DNA from 3 places in the Planococcus antarcticus DSM 14505 genome. Region 2 is predicted to be linked to each of the others. Evidence: predicted binding sites of a transcription regulator. Region 2 holds the regulator's gene; each other region holds the start of a gene.
The links. Region 2 encodes CtsR, which represses protease genes until heat stress. Its sites were predicted from a motif close to ATGGTCAATAAAGGTCAAACA; they were not measured.
Positions count from the first base shown of each region.

Region 1: a site for CtsR is predicted at 3,140-3,160, ahead of clpP (ATP-dependent Clp endopeptidase proteolytic subunit ClpP). Genes of this name have one in related genera too.
Region 3: a site for CtsR is predicted at 3,360-3,380, ahead of BBH88_RS13015 (ATP-dependent Clp protease ATP-binding subunit). Genes of this name have one in related genera too.

Region 1 covers NZ_CP016534.2:1,195,148-1,200,239, reverse strand. Annotated here, with positions in the region: gene BBH88_RS05960 (phosphoglycerate kinase) at 1-356, opposite strand, end outside; gene gap (type I glyceraldehyde-3-phosphate dehydrogenase) at 466-1,473, opposite strand; gene BBH88_RS05950 (sugar-binding transcriptional regulator) at 1,474-2,517, opposite strand; gene BBH88_RS05945 (glutaredoxin family protein) at 2,625-2,855, opposite strand; tRNA gene BBH88_RS05940 (tRNA-Arg) at 2,994-3,065, opposite strand; gene clpP (ATP-dependent Clp endopeptidase proteolytic subunit ClpP) at 3,238-3,849, shown strand; gene BBH88_RS05930 (HPr family phosphocarrier protein) at 3,913-4,170, opposite strand; gene whiA (DNA-binding protein WhiA) at 4,224-5,092, opposite strand, start outside.
Region 2 covers NZ_CP016534.2:100,986-106,077, reverse strand. Annotated here, with positions in the region: gene BBH88_RS00520 (ATP-dependent Clp protease ATP-binding subunit) at 1-434, opposite strand, end outside; gene BBH88_RS00515 (protein-arginine kinase McsB) at 431-1,522, opposite strand; gene BBH88_RS00510 (UvrB/UvrC motif-containing protein) at 1,512-2,045, opposite strand; gene BBH88_RS00505 (CtsR family transcriptional regulator) at 2,058-2,528, opposite strand; partial or broken gene BBH88_RS19515 (IS3-like element ISBsp3 family transposase) at 2,777-3,793, shown strand; partial or broken gene BBH88_RS19965 (transposase) at 3,969-4,187, shown strand; gene BBH88_RS18690 (hypothetical protein) at 4,184-4,378, shown strand; gene BBH88_RS00485 (IS3 family transposase) at 4,388-5,062, shown strand.
Region 3 covers NZ_CP016534.2:2,602,513-2,607,604, reverse strand. Annotated here, with positions in the region: gene BBH88_RS13040 (CoA-disulfide reductase) at 1-61, opposite strand, end outside; gene BBH88_RS13035 (DegV family protein) at 58-927, opposite strand; gene BBH88_RS13030 (Cof-type HAD-IIB family hydrolase) at 947-1,753, opposite strand; gene BBH88_RS13025 (prolyl oligopeptidase family serine peptidase) at 1,914-2,681, shown strand; gene BBH88_RS13020 (metal-sulfur cluster assembly factor) at 2,749-3,057, shown strand; gene BBH88_RS13015 (ATP-dependent Clp protease ATP-binding subunit) at 3,401-5,092, shown strand, end outside.

The DNA of each region.
Region 1 (5,092 bases), 1.1 Mb from region 2:
CGGACGTTTTCAAGCAGGATGATATCGCCTTCTTGCATCGCTGAAATTTCCTTTTCGACTTTCTCGCCAATCGACTCTTCCAGACTTTTCACTTCTTTATGTAACAATTCAGCTAACCGGACGCCTGTTGCAGCGAGTCTCATGTCTTCATTGAACTCACCCTCAGGACGGCCTAAGTGGCTGGCCAAAATCACTTTCGCGCCTTGTTCGATCAGGTACTTAATAGTCGGTACAGCGGCACGGATTCTTGTATCGTCCGTCACCTTGCCCTCTTCCATCGGTACATTGAAATCGACACGGCAAAATACACGTTTTCCTTTCAAATCCAAATCTTTCATGGTCATTTTCTGCTGCATGAAATACCTCCTATTTGTATTCAAAAAAATAAGGGACGGGGTATGTCCCCGCCCCTTTTACCCTCTTTTATTATAGAGGTTCATTGGTAATTAAGCTATGATTTTGAGATTACAATCCGGTTTTGTACATGTGCAAGGCAAGGTCGATACAACGGCCTGAATAGCCAGATTCGTTATCATACCAAGAAAGAACTTTGATCATGTTGTCGCCAACAACCATTGTAGAAAGAGCGTCAACGGTTGATGAAGCCGTGTTGCCGTTATAGTCTCTAGAAACAAGTGGAAGTTCGCTGTAATCCATGAAACCTTTCAATTCGTTTTCAGATGCTTCTTTTAAAGCATTGTTAACATCTTCGACAGTTACATCTTTTTCAAGATGAGCAACTAAATCGATTAATGAAACGTTTGGTGTTGGAACGCGAATCGCCATTCCATCAATTTTGCCTTTTAACTCAGGCAATACTTTTGCAACCGCTAAAGCGGCTCCAGTTGTTGTCGGAATCATTGATTCTGCAGCTGCACGCGCACGACGGAAATCTTTGTGCGGAGAATCCAAAAGAATTTGATCATTTGTGTAAGAGTGGATTGTTGTCATCATGGCATGTTTGATGCCGAAACGGTCATTCAATACTTTCGCTATTCCTGCAAGACCATTTGTCGTACAAGATGCGTTCGAAATAACATGGTGCTCTTCAGGGTTGTACGTTTCATGGTTTACACCCATAACAAGTGTTTTCATGCCGTTTTTACCTGGTGCTGAAACGATTACTTTTTTCGCTCCGGCTGCAATGTGTTTTGAAGCAGATTCTGTGTCTGTGAAGAATCCAGTAGACTCAACAACGATGTCTACGCCAATCTCTCCCCATGGAAGGTTTGATGGATCTTTTTCAGAGAATACGCGGATTGTTTTGCCGTTAACAACAATGTTGTCGCCCTCTGTTGAAACTTCAGCATCCAATATTCCGTGAATTGAATCATACTTTAGAAGGTGAGCAAGCATTTTAGCGTCAGTCAAGTCATTTACTGCTACCACTTCTACGTCGTCATTTGTTAAAGCTTCGCGAAATACAATGCGTCCAATACGTCCAAATCCGTTAATTGCTAATTTCAAAGTCATTTATAATTCCTCCAATTTTTTAGTCAATTCAATAATTTTTCGTGCAGCGCCCTCGTCTGTGACCAACACTGTCGGATTCGACGCATTCTTGAGATAAGATAAAATCGCTCTTGCTTTTGAACCTCCACCGGCAACTGCTAAAATTGTTGAAGCTTTTTGCACCTGTTCCAATTGAATGCCCGCTGTACGGATGCGATAAACAATTTTTCCGTCTTTATCGAAATAATAGCCGAAAGCCTCACTAACCGCTCCGCCTGAACGTATCTTTTCTACTTCTTCCAGAGAAGAATGCCGGCGAACCGCCATCTCTTCCGCATTGCCTATGCCATGGACCACTACATCGGTCTGGTCATACAGGTCCATCATTTCTTTGATCACCGGCTCTTTCATCATCATAGCGAAAGCTTCAGCGCTCAAGTGATCAGGCAAGTAAAGGGTTTTGAATGAACCGCCTGTTTTTTCGGCAAAGGCAGCTGCGATGGTGTTGGCCTGATGCAGGACATCCTCTCCTAGTCCACCGCGGGCTGCGATAAATTGAAGCGCCCGGTTGGGTTTGCCAATCGACAACTCTTTTGAAATGGCTGCCATCGTACTGCCGCCAGTGACAGCTATTTTTTCATAGCGTCCAAATAATGCTTCCAGAATACGGGCAGCTTCTTTGCCAACATGGGATTTCACTGCTGGAATCTCATCACTGTCCTGTGGCAAAATCACCACTTTCGAGATCTTTAAGATTTTCTGCAACTGCACTTCCATATCTGTCAGTCCGGACATTTCGCGAACGAAAATTTTCAGCTTTTCCAGCACTTCTAATCCTTGCGAAGTGACTGCCATGCCTGCTGTCTTCATTTCAATCAGCTGCTGATTACGCAGCAAATCGGTTTCTTTCCTAATCTCACGCTCTGTTGCACCGGCAACTTCGCTTAACGTGCGCCTGCCGATTGGTTGTTCCAAATTGATTGTCTGTAAAATCTGGTATCGCTTTTTCAGGAGCTCGGACATTTCAGGCATCAGCTTTTGCTGAGCCGCAGATAATGCATCCACACTTTCACTCCGTTCTAGCTGGACGTTTTTTGTCCCATTAAATAATTTTGTGTCCCACTAAATTCATTCTACCCAATCCCTCTTTTAATTGCAACTAAAAAGAAGCGTTAATTTTCTAACGCTTCCAGTAATTCTACGTAACCGATATTGCCATATAACAATACGTGATTGTCTTTTTCCAGAACCGGAATCATTAGCATGTATTTCTCATGTAAAGTATCATCACTCTCAATGTCTACTTCCCTATAAGACAAAGGAATATCTTCATTAACAAGTTGAATCATCAACTTAGCTTCATCGCAAAGCGGACAGTTTGCGCGCGTATATAATGTAAACATCTTTTCCCTTCCTTTCTACTCTATTCATCTTTACTGGCTATCCCTTTGCGGCTTATTGTTTAACGCAACCTCTTAATTACCCCAAATAAAAAATGACTTTGCTCACCTCGTAAGGCGAGCAAAGTCATTTTTTTAGTATGCCCTCGGAAGGAATCGAACCTTCATCTCAAGAACCGGAATCTTACGTGTGATCCATTACACTACGAGGGCATTTTCGCTATTAGCGACTTTTCTATTATACGAAAACACTTTCACTTAAGCAAGCTATTTTTTTTAATTCGTTAGATTTGACCTTCATTGACCATGATGTGTATGATAATAGTACAGCTGAGAGTTTTTTCAGTATTGTTTGTAAACCACTTAATCGAGGAGGAACTATTCTATGAACTTAATTCCTACAGTAATTGAACAAACTAGCCGAGGCGAACGTGCTTATGATATTTACTCGCGTTTGTTGAAAGACCGCGTCATTATGCTGGGCAGCGGCATTGATGATAATGTTGCGAATTCAATCGTTGCACAGCTCCTGTTCCTTGAAGCAGAAGATCCAGATAAAGACATTTCAATTTATATCAACAGCCCAGGTGGTAGCATCACTGCCGGAATGGCGATTTATGACACCATGCAATTTATCCGTCCAGATGTTCAGACTATCTGTATCGGTATGGCTGCTTCGATGGGAGCTTTCCTGTTGGCCGCTGGAACAAAAGGCAAACGCCTTGCGCTTCCAAATGCCGAAGTCATGATTCACCAACCGCTTGGTGGTGCTCAAGGGCAAGCAACTGAAATTGAAATTGCAGCAAAACGCATTCTTCATCTTCGCGAGAAGTTGAACCAGATTCTTTCTGAACGCACGGGTCAGCCGATCGATGTCATTTCCAAAGACACGGACCGTGATAACTTCATGACGGCAGAACGCGCGCTTGAATACGGCTTGATTGATCAGGTTATCACACGCAGTAAATTGCCTGAAGATCATAAAAAAGATAGCTAAAACAAAAACTCACAGCTTTGCGCTGTGAGTTTTTTTGTTTTTTTCAAGTATAACGCTTTTTATTTACGCTTCCTTTTCAATGATCTCCGATAAGGAATGAACCGCTTTTTCCTCATCCAATCCATCTGCTGAAATTTTGACTTCTGTGCCTTTGCTGATGGCCAAGCTCATGATTCCCATGATGCTTTTGGCGTTTACTTTTTTATTGTCTTTTTCTAAATAGACATCTGCACTGTATCGGTTCGCTTCCTGAACAAATAATGCAGCCTGTCTTGCTTGAAGACCTGTTTTTAATTGTACTTTCACCTTTTTTTCAACCATGCTTATCCTCCTCTGAAACTTCACTCTCTTATATATGAAAGAACAGCCAGCAATTAGCGGCCGATCATTTCTCCCTTTCTCAGTGACGCTGCAATCTCATCGATTTTTCGCAGCCTGTGGTTGACACCAGACTTGCTGACCGAACCACTCGATACCATTTCACCCAACTCTTTGAGAGTCACGTCTTGATACTCTACCCGAAGTCGAGCAATTTCACGCAACCTTTCAGGCAATTGGTCGATTCCAATTGCTTCATCGATAAAACGGATATTTTCCACCTGCCGTAAAGCGGCATCGATGGTTTTGTTCAAGTTAGCAGTTTCACAATTTACGAGACGGTTTACGCTGTTGCGCATGTCTCGAATGATTCGGACATCCTCAAATTTCAATAAAGCGGAATGGGCTCCTGTAACGCTCAAAAAGTCTGCAATTTTTTCCGCTTCTTTCAGATAAGTCACAAAGCCTTTTTTCCGTTCAATCGTCTTACTATTCAAATGAAACTCGTTCATCAAGTCGACCAAAGAGTCTGCATGGTCTTTATAAAGAGAGTAGATTTCCAAATGATAGGATGAAGTTTCAGGGTTATTGACAGATCCTCCAGCCAAAAAAGCCCCACGCAAATAAGAGCGTTTGCAACAGTTCTTCTCGATTAGGCTCTTGACAATTTGATGCTGGAACTGAAAACCTTCCGTCAAAATTTCCAAATCTTCGAGAACATGCTTAGCTCCTTCACGAATTCTGCAAATATAAATATTGTTCTTTTTTAAACGCATCTTTTTTCTGACTAGCAATTCGACAGGATAAGCTTTGTAAAATCGCTTTAACAGCGTATAGATGCGCCGAGCTATCGCTGCATTCTCGGTTTGGATGTCCAGGCTCAGTTGCCGATTGGAAAACGACAAGGTGCCGTTCATTCTAATCA
Region 2 (5,092 bases):
CTACCTAGAAGCTGCAACACTTGCTGACGCGCCTTATTTAAGCTAACACCCGCATTTCCTAACACACGAGCTGCAACGCCTTCTCCTTCACGAATAAGCGCTAATAACAAATGCTCTGTACCTATATAAGAGTGACCCAGTTTACGGGACTCATCAACTGACAACTCGATAACTTTTTTCGCTCTTGGCGTATAATGGACGATCGGACCGACATCTTTTTCGCCGACACCAACCAATTCCTTCACACCTTCTTCGATCAACTGTGTATTCACTTCTATCGCTTCAAGAGCTTTAGCGGCAATACCGCCACCCTCACGAATCAAACCAAGAAGAATATGTTCTGTACCGATTGATTCATGCTTCATACGAATGGCCTCTTCTTGAGCTAATTGAAGAACTTTTTGTGCGCGTTGTGTAAATCGATTAAACATCATGCAAGATCCTCTCCTTCACTATTTATCTCTTTTTTATTCAATCGCTCTCGGAACAATTTCGCCCGGGCAAAATCACGTTCTTTCGGCTGTAACGGGTTATCTGCATATTGCTGCAGAAATGCCGGCTGCATAAAAATCATTAATTCATTCAAGATCGACATATCCATATCTTGAATCATCTTTAAATCAATACCCAATCGAACGTCTGACAAACAAGTCGCAGCTTCTTCCGTAGTCAACAGTCTCGAATGGGTAAGAACGCCAAGCGAACGGCACACACGATCCTCCAACGTTGACGGTGAATTTAACAAAATTGCTTCACGCGCCTTACGCTCTTGCTGGATAATCTGTTCTGTCATATTCTCCAAATCTTGGAGAATTTCATATTCTGACTTACCCAGCGTCAATTGATTGGAGATTTGGTAGACATTTCCCAAGGCTTGACTGCCTTCACCATAAATACCGCGAACTACCATGCCAAGTCTAGAAATCGCCGGTATTAGCCGCTGGATTTGATGTGACATAGTCAAAGCCGGTAAATGAAGCATAACCGATGCTCTCATCCCCGTCCCGACGTTAGTGGGACAGCTGGTCAAGTAGCCATACTTCTCATGAAAGGCATAAGATAAATTCTTCTCTAAAAAGGTATCCAGCTCATTAGCTATTTTATAAGCATTTTGAAGATGAAAACCTGATTGCAGGCTTTGAATCCTCAAATGATCCTCTTCATTGACCATAATACTCAACTCTTCATTCTGAGACAATAAAACAGAACCGGAATGTTGGGTCTTAGCGAGATAAGGGCTGATTAAATGCTTTTCTATCAATACTTCTTTTTGCAGCTGGGCAAGTTCATCGATACTGATATGGCTAAAAGTATAATCTAACTCACTGCCTTTATCTAACAATACAGAAGAGATTTCTTTATCCACTTTGAGTGCCTCATCTTCTGTAAAAGAATAGGGAAACTTGAAATCAGTTAGATTTCTCGCTAATCGAATTCTAGTACTCATTGCAATATCTACATTCTCACCATTGTTGGCCATCCAGCTGCTTGCTCGAGGTTGGAGAAACCGTTCAACTGCCATTTAGAGCACCTCCCTCAAGCTTTGAACTTAACATTTTCACTTCATCTCTTAATCTGGCAGCTTCTTCAAAGTGTTCTCCCTGAATCGATACCTGCATCTGCTTACGAAGTTCTTCAATTTCTTTTTTTATTTTTAATGTTGTGCCATAAGAAGCTGGAATTTTACCAGTATGTTCTGTATTCCCATTATGGAACCGTTTAAATATTTCATTGAGTTGGGATGAAAATTCATCATAACAAGAAGGGCATCCGAATTTACCTAACTGCAAAAAATTTGAGAAAGTAAAATCACAGGAAGGACAAGTAGTTATTTCCTTTCTTATTGGGTTGATGGATGCTTTCGAAATAGGAAACCAATTTGATAATAACTGATGAATAGCTAATGGATCCTTTTCAAAAACAATATTAATGCTCTGGTTTTCAGCAGCACAGATATCGCATAAATGTAGCTCTGTTATCTGTCCATGTTGCTGTTGTTTAACCATTACTGATGCATAACGTTCTGCGCACTGATCGCAAATCATCTTTTCACCTCTTTATGTGTTCGACTGATATTTTATTGTAAAGAGCATTGCAATAAGAATACGCGCCCGAACTTCGTCACGCGTCGGAAGAGATAAAAGCAGCGTCGCGCGATCTACAGCACTGAGAATCAGCTTTGCTTCTCGTTTAGAAATAATTTCTTCATCCAGTAGTCTGAAAATAATATCCTCCGCCATTACCTGAGTCGCACCGTGCTCTAAGCGCTGAATAACTTCGGCTATAACATCTGACTTTTGATGAAGCCGAATTCTTTTAATACGAATATATCCACCACCGCCGCGTTTACTTTCTACAGTGTATCCACGGTCAACAGTGAAACGAGTGTTAATAACATAATTTATTTGAGACGGCACGCATTGAAATTTTTCAGCTACTTCGCTGCGTTTAATTTCAATATGATCTCTCTCGCTTAATTCGATAACTTGCTTCAAATAACCTTCTATTACATCCGAAATATTCCGCATCGCCTTCACCTCTTCGATACATAATATGCCAAAGCTGACTTTGACTATATTTGACTTAATTATACACCAAGTTTTTTACAGATATCAAATAGTACGTATCGAAAGTTTTCATCAATAAAAAAGTCTTAGAGCTGATGAACTGAACCCCAAATGGTAGACACTTTTAAAAAAAGTGACCCATTTGGGGGTTTTTCTGTTTTCAGACCCCGGTATACTAAATTTAGCTAACTTGGACGAGAGAAGATCAGATGAGTAAAGTCATTTTCAACGAACACCAACATCGGACTTTGGAGGCGAACCAAAATGTTGCTTCCGTATCCGATCAGACGATTCAGTACACGCTTGAATTCAAAATTCATGCCGTGAAGGAGAACTTGGCAGGCAAAGACCCTTCCCAGATTTTTGCGAAGGTGGGTTTGATTTAATTGTTATCGGATCTCAAAAAGCGCAATCTTCTCTCGAGCGGTGGCGGAAAGCCTTCAAGCTACACGGAGAAGACGGCTTCTTCGAAGAGCGCCGCGGAAAAGGCAGTACGGGGTCGCCCTTCTACGAAAGATCTCTCAGCTGAGAAAAAGCTGAAAAAAGCGGAAGCGCACATCAAATACCTGGATGCGGAAAATGAGTTGCTAAAAACGCTCGAGGAGCTCGAAAGGCAGGTGAAGAAGTGCAGCTGACCCTGGCTGAAAAATACGAAGTGATCAACGCGGTGGTCCGAAAATTTCAACTGAAAAATTTGGTGGGTACACTTTGCCGAACGGCCCAGGTCAGTCAAAGTGGCTATTACGCCTGGCTGAAGAAGACGGAACAACACGCCATTCGCGAAGAACAAGACTACCTAGATTACCTGCTGCTCATCGTGGGAAAATCGGCTATCGCACCTTTTATATGGTACTCGTGGAACTGTTGGAAACGCCGATGAACCATAAGAAGATTATGCGCCTCATGCGCAAATTCAACCTCTTCGCCAAAATCCGGAGAGCGAATTCCTATAAGCAACTGGCCAAGGCACACAAGAACATGCCGTCTGTCTCAACCTGTTGAACCGGCAGTTCGATCAAGATGAACTCGGTAATGTATTCGTTACGGATATCGCGTTCTTGCCAAACCGTTCGGGGCAGATGGCGTATCTTTCCCACCGTGAAAGATGTCGCCCCCGTGAAATCGCCTCCTATGAAGTCACGACCACTCTCACGATGGAAATTGTATATCGTACGTTAAAGAAACTAAGGGAAGCGTTGGATGGAAATGTTCATCTGGAAGTGGTCGACCCCCTTATAATGGACGCTCAAGGTGTTACACTTATGCCATCAATAGATTTCTAAAGGGGGGATTTTCATGAGCACTCACAAGAAAAATATAAAGTGTCAAAATACATTTGATGAAAAACTCTACGCTGTCCTGGAAGTCCTGTAAAAGAAACGGTTTAACCAAGACGTTGCGGAAGAAATGAACATCCATCCGAATTCGCTGTCGAACTGGCTTAGACAATACCGGAACTATGGAAAAAAGAGGCTTGAGTCTAATTATGATAAGACGGATGTTTCTGAACATAGCGATGAAATCAAACGCTTGAGAGAAATCGAGAAGAAATATATTGAGCAACGGGATCACATTGAAATCCTAAAAAAGTTCCAGGCCTTTCTCAAGGAGAGCGAATGAGCAAATGGTATGAAGCCGTGTCATTACTGAGAAAGGATTATCCCGTAGAGCTGGTTTGTAAAGCGCTAGAAGTATCCGCAAGTGGGTATTATGCCCATATTAAACGTCCCGAAAAGGCGATGACTGACCGCGATGAGAAAGATATGAAAGCGATCCAGAAAGTATACGACAAGAGTGAAGGCACTTATTGAGCGAAGCATATTTCCGGCGAACTGAAAGCCGCTGGCCACGTCATCAATCATAAGCGGGTCCGCCGTCTGATGGGTGAAATGAATCTAAAATCAAAAATCCGTGCCGTCAAATCAACACATGTCAAAAAAGAACAAAGTGCCGGCTATGTTTATCCAAACCTGTTGAACCAAGATTTTAACGCGGAACTCGCCAACCGCAAATGGGTGACCGATCTCTCCGAATTGACGGTAAAAGAGGTGAAATTCTTTATATCTGCCATCATTGACATACATAACCGCGAAGTCATTGGCTTCGCCATCAGTACGCATCCCAATGCCGATTTGGTGGACGGGACGGTCCGGCAGGCAATGAAGGCAAGAGGCCTTACGGACTTGAAGCAAGCGGTCCTGCATTCGGATCAAGGTAGCGTCTATTCTTCCATGCGGCATCACCGATTAGCGGAAGAGCTTAGTTTCATCCCGAGCATGTCCCGAAAAGCGAATTGTTGGGATAATGCCGTAATCGAGAGTTTCTTCTCGCATTTAAAAACAGAGTTTCCGCATTTATTCCCGGTCGATTCAGCCGGTCAGGTGATCGAAGACCTACCGAAATTCATTGCTTATTTTAACGAAGAACGCGGTCAAAAAAGACTGGGTTATTTGACGCCAGCCGCTTATTTGAAAGTGGAGAAAATAGCAAGCTGATACACAATTAGCTGGTGTCTATTAAAGAGG
Region 3 (5,092 bases), 1.3 Mb from region 2:
GAATTTGGCCAGCGGCTGTGGCTCCTCCACCTACTGCACCTACAATGACTATTTTTTTCAAAGCCCAATCAGCTCCTGATCAATCTGATTAAAGAAGAACAAAGCCAAAGTACCCGGTCCGGTATGTGCGGCAATGACAGAGCCAATCATATGGATTTCAACACTACGGGGATGGAAATTCTCTTCTATTTCCTGCTTCAGGACATTGGCGAACTCTTCATCGTCACCATGGCTGATGGCGATTATTTGCTGGTCCAAGTCAGTGCCACGTTCTTTCATTAGTTCAATCATGCGTTTAATGACTTTTTTGCGTCCACGCAGTTTCTCGATCGGCACTAATTTGCCGTCTTCTACATGGAGTAATGGTTTAATGTTCAGTAACCCCCCAACAAAAGCACTGCCTTTGGAGATACGCCCCCCCTTAGCCATATAGTCGAGATCTTCCACGGTAAAGAGACTTTCCAAATGATCGGCCATAAAACGGGTCTTTTCAATAATTTTATCCAGTGGCTGTTGGGCATCCCGCAATTTTACCGCTTCTTTAACCAGTAGCCCATAGCCAAGTGATGCGGCTTTTGAATCCAGTATCGTAAGCTTTAAATCAGGATGTTCTTCGCGTACCTGATCTGCAACCATCACCGCAGTGCTGTATGTGCCCGACAGTTCAGAAGAGAAGGCAATGTAATAGCCCTCATCGCCGTCTTTTGCCAGTTGCTCAAAGGCAGACAGCATTTCCTCAGGTGAAACCTGCGATGTTTTTGGATGGTTGCCATTCCGGATATTATCGTACACTTTGATCGATTGAATGCCTCTTATGTCTTCAAAATCCTGGTCTCCAATGTGGACACGCAACGGGAATAAAACAACATTTTCGTTTTCGAAAAAATCCTTTGGCAAATCCGATGCGCTGTCAGCGAATAATCTCATAGGTAATCCCCCTTTTTATTTACAGTTTCAATCTGTCAATCAGCAATTCTGCGATACCGTCATCGTTATTTGTTAAAGTGATTTCATTGGCGATATTTTTTAAAGGATCGATGGCATTGCCCATGGCCACACCAACTCCTGCAAAATCAATCATTTCAAGATCATTATCTTCATCGCCAAAAGCAATGATGTTTTCCCGCGAAATGCCCAGTGATTTGGAAACACGGTCTAGTCCAACAGCTTTACTCATGCCGCTTTTGACAATTTCAATAACGTGCCAAGGAGCTCCCCAGCGGCGATGGTCGATCATTTCGGCGTGGACGGAAGACAAATGATCATGGATTTCCTGCACTCGCTCAAATGGTGCGTGGATTAAAATAGACGTCGGGTCAGTTTTTAAATAATTACGCAAATCCCCCGTTGTGATGGTCGGATCTCCAAAACGGAAAATATCCATCAATTTTTCATCATGATGGTGAACATAAACATCATCCAGAACTTCAGCGACGATATTGTGGAAATCGTAATCGTGCATTGATTCCACCACTTCGTGGACTACGTCCAATCCGATAGGCGTATGATGCGTCCCCCAATGCCGATTGGTCGGATGATGGACAAATGCACCGTTAAAGTTGACGATTGGTGTCGTTAGCCCCAGTTCCTTGTAATAGGTTTCACTCGAACGATAGGGCCGGCCAGTTGCAATCATTACCTGATGCCCTGCTTCAAGTGCTTTATTTAAAGTCAGTTTCGTTTTTTGTGAAATGACTTTCTGATCTGTCAATAAGGTTCCATCTAAATCAAGAACGATTAAATGTTGTTTCATAAAATAGCCATCTCCTTTCTATATATTACTAGTGTAGCGATAAAGCAAGGGATTCGTCAAAAAAATTTAAGTAAATCAAAAGACTTTAATTGGAAAGGAATTGGTGTTTGCCAGGTATCTGGAAGATTGGTACGATTGATGATGAAGGAAGTGAATTCAGTTGAGAGTTCAACGACAAATTTGGGGACATATCCCTTTGCTTCATATAACTCCGAATCAGGATGCGGAAGTAGCATTGCCAACAGTTGTTTTTTTTCATGGTCATATGAGTGCCAAAGAGCATAATTTGCATTATGCCTACCAGTTGGCTGAAAAAGGACTTCGTGTAATTTTGCCGGATGCGCATCTTCACGGAGAACGCAGCGAAGGATTGGATGAAGTTCAAATAAGCTTGCGGTTTTGGGAAATCGTGCTTACTTCAATAGAAGAGCTAGCATTTCTGCATAAAGAACTACATAAGCGTGAGCTGGTCACTGGTGAACCGGGGATAGGTGGAACTTCCATGGGCGGCATCACCACTCTGGGGGCAATGACGGTTTATCCATGGATCCAAGCGGCGGCCGTTATGATGGGCGCAGGAAATTACGTAGAGTTGGCGCAGGCGCAAATGGCTCAATATGAATCGAGAGGTTTCCAGTTGCCAATCAGTGCAGAAGAACGCGAACGCATGCTTTCGACTTTAGCTATTTTTGATAGTGGCCGGAACAAGCCGAAATTCAACGGACGGCCGATTTATTTCTGGCATGGGGAACAGGATGTGACGGTGCCATTTGAACCGACCTATCGTCTGTTTAAAGAGCTTAAGAATCAGTACGAAGCAGTACCTGAAAAAATTAACTTTACCCGTGAAAGAGAAGCTGGACACGCGGTAAGTCGAAACGGAATGCTCGAGGCCACAGACTGGCTCGCAAAATACTTAATCGAGTAAGCGTGTCAATTTCAATTCTGTACGAAGTTTGTTAAGATAGTATTATTAGTAAAGGGAGGGATTCTAAATGGATCAAGATATGAAAGACAGCATGATGGGTGCGTTGGAAACAGTAATCGATCCCGAATTGGGAGTAGATATTGTCAATCTCGGGCTAGTATATGATGTAATGGTGACTGAAGATGGCTTTGCGGTTGTTACTATGACCTTAACGTCGATGGGATGTCCAATGGGACCTCAAATCGTGGAAATGGTCAAAGCTTCCTTGTATGAATTGCCTGAAGTCGAAGAAGTCGATGTTAAAATCGTCTGGACACCAGTATGGGGCAAAGACCATATGTCACGTTATGCAAAAATGGCGCTTGGCGTCCGATAATCGATATTCAAAAAGCCTTGCCGAAATTTATTCCGGCAAGGCTTTTCTGTTCGCTAATGATATGCACAATCCTTAGAAGAAGGAGCAGATGATGGCACCTGTCCGAGCAGGCGTTTTGACGAACCCCTTTTCCTTCATCGCTGCGCCAGCTTAATCACAAAGAGGTGTTCCAAAAAACTTTAGGTGTGTCTTTTCGAAAGCGTTTGCTTGGGGTGATTTCTTTAAATAATATATCAATTTGAAAGAACAATAAATTTGGGTCATAATAATTGATTATTCCTGAAAAATTGACTATAATTTAATTAGTCAAAGATAGTCAAACAATTTGAAAGGTGTGATTATTATGGTTCAATTCCCGAATAACACAGATCAAAAATCCCCGTTGGAGCAGTTTGGACGAAATATGGTGGAACAGGCGCAAGCGGGGAAAATGGACCCTGTTATCGGCAGAGACCAAGAAATCCGCAACGTTATCCGGATCTTGTCACGGAAGACCAAAAACAATCCAGTATTGATCGGAGAACCTGGTGTCGGTAAAACGGCGATTGTCGAAGGGCTGGCACAGCGGATTGTCCGTAATGATGTCCCGGAAGGCTTGAAAAACCGGACTATTTACGAGCTTGATATGAGCGCATTGATTGCTGGAGCCAAGTACCGTGGTGAATTCGAAGAGCGTTTGAAAAGTGTCCTAAAGCAGGTCAAAGACAGTGAAGGACAGATTATTCTCTTTATCGATGAAATCCACACCATTGTCGGAGCCGGTAAAACAGAAGGGGCGATGGATGCAGGGAATATGCTGAAACCGATGCTTGCGCGCGGGGAATTGTATTGTATTGGAGCAACCACTCTGGACGAATACCGGAAGCATATCGAAAAAGATCCAGCATTAGAGCGTCGTTTCCAACAGGTGATGGTACGAGAGCCTTCGGTCGAAGATACGGTCTCCATTTTACGCGGGTTGAAGGAACGCTTTGAATTGCATCACGCTGTTCGGATTCATGACCGGGCGATTGTAGCTGCAGCTGCAATGTCAGACCGTTATATTACAGAGCGATTTTTGCCGGACAAAGCCATTGACTTGATAGATGAAGCTTGTGCAATGATCCGCACGGAAATCGACTCGATGCCTCAGGAGCTTGATGAAGTGACACGTCGCCTTATGCAGCTCGAAATTGAAGAGCAGGCTCTAATGAAAGAAAAAGATGAGGCGAGTAAAATTCGATTGAAAACCTTGCGCGAAGAAATCACCGACCTGCGTGACTCTTCGGCCGGAATGAAAAATCAATGGACCGAAGAAAAAGAGTCATTGAAAAAAATTCAGGAAAAGCGTGAGCGGCTAGATCAATTCCGCCGACAGCTGGAAGATGCTGAAAACCGGTATGATCTGAACGCAGCTGCTGTTTTGCAGCATGGTAAGATTCCAGAATTGGAAAAAGAGTTGGTGGCACTAGAAGCGGATCTGGAAAAAGGTGGTGCTGAGCGCTTGCTGCGTGAAGAAGTCACCGAAGAAGAAATTGCAGGAATCGTAGGCAGATGGACCGGCATTCCAGTGACAAAATTGGTGGAAGGTGAGCGGGAGAAGCTGCTTCGTTTGGATGAAACCCTGAAAGAACGGGTAATCGGTCAAGACAAAGCAGTTGAGCTAGTCACTGAAGCAGTATGGAGAGCACGCGCAGGCATCAAAGACGAAAGAAAACCAATCGGTTCTTTTATTTTCCTTGGGCCAACAGGCGTTGGTAAAACGGAATTGGCCAAATCTCTGGCAGCCAATCTATTTGACTCAGAAGATCATTTTATCCGGATCGACATGTCCGAATATATGGAAAAACATAGTGTTTCCCGTCTGATTGGAGCACCTCCTGGCTATATTGGCTACGAAGAAGGGGGTCAACTGACAGAAGCGGTGCGCCGCAATCCTTACTCCGTTGTGTTGCTTGATGAAATTGAAAAAGCACATCCGGATGTCGCAAATATTCTGTTGCAGATATTAGATGATGGACGCATTACCGATAGCCAAGGGCGGCTGGTCAACTTC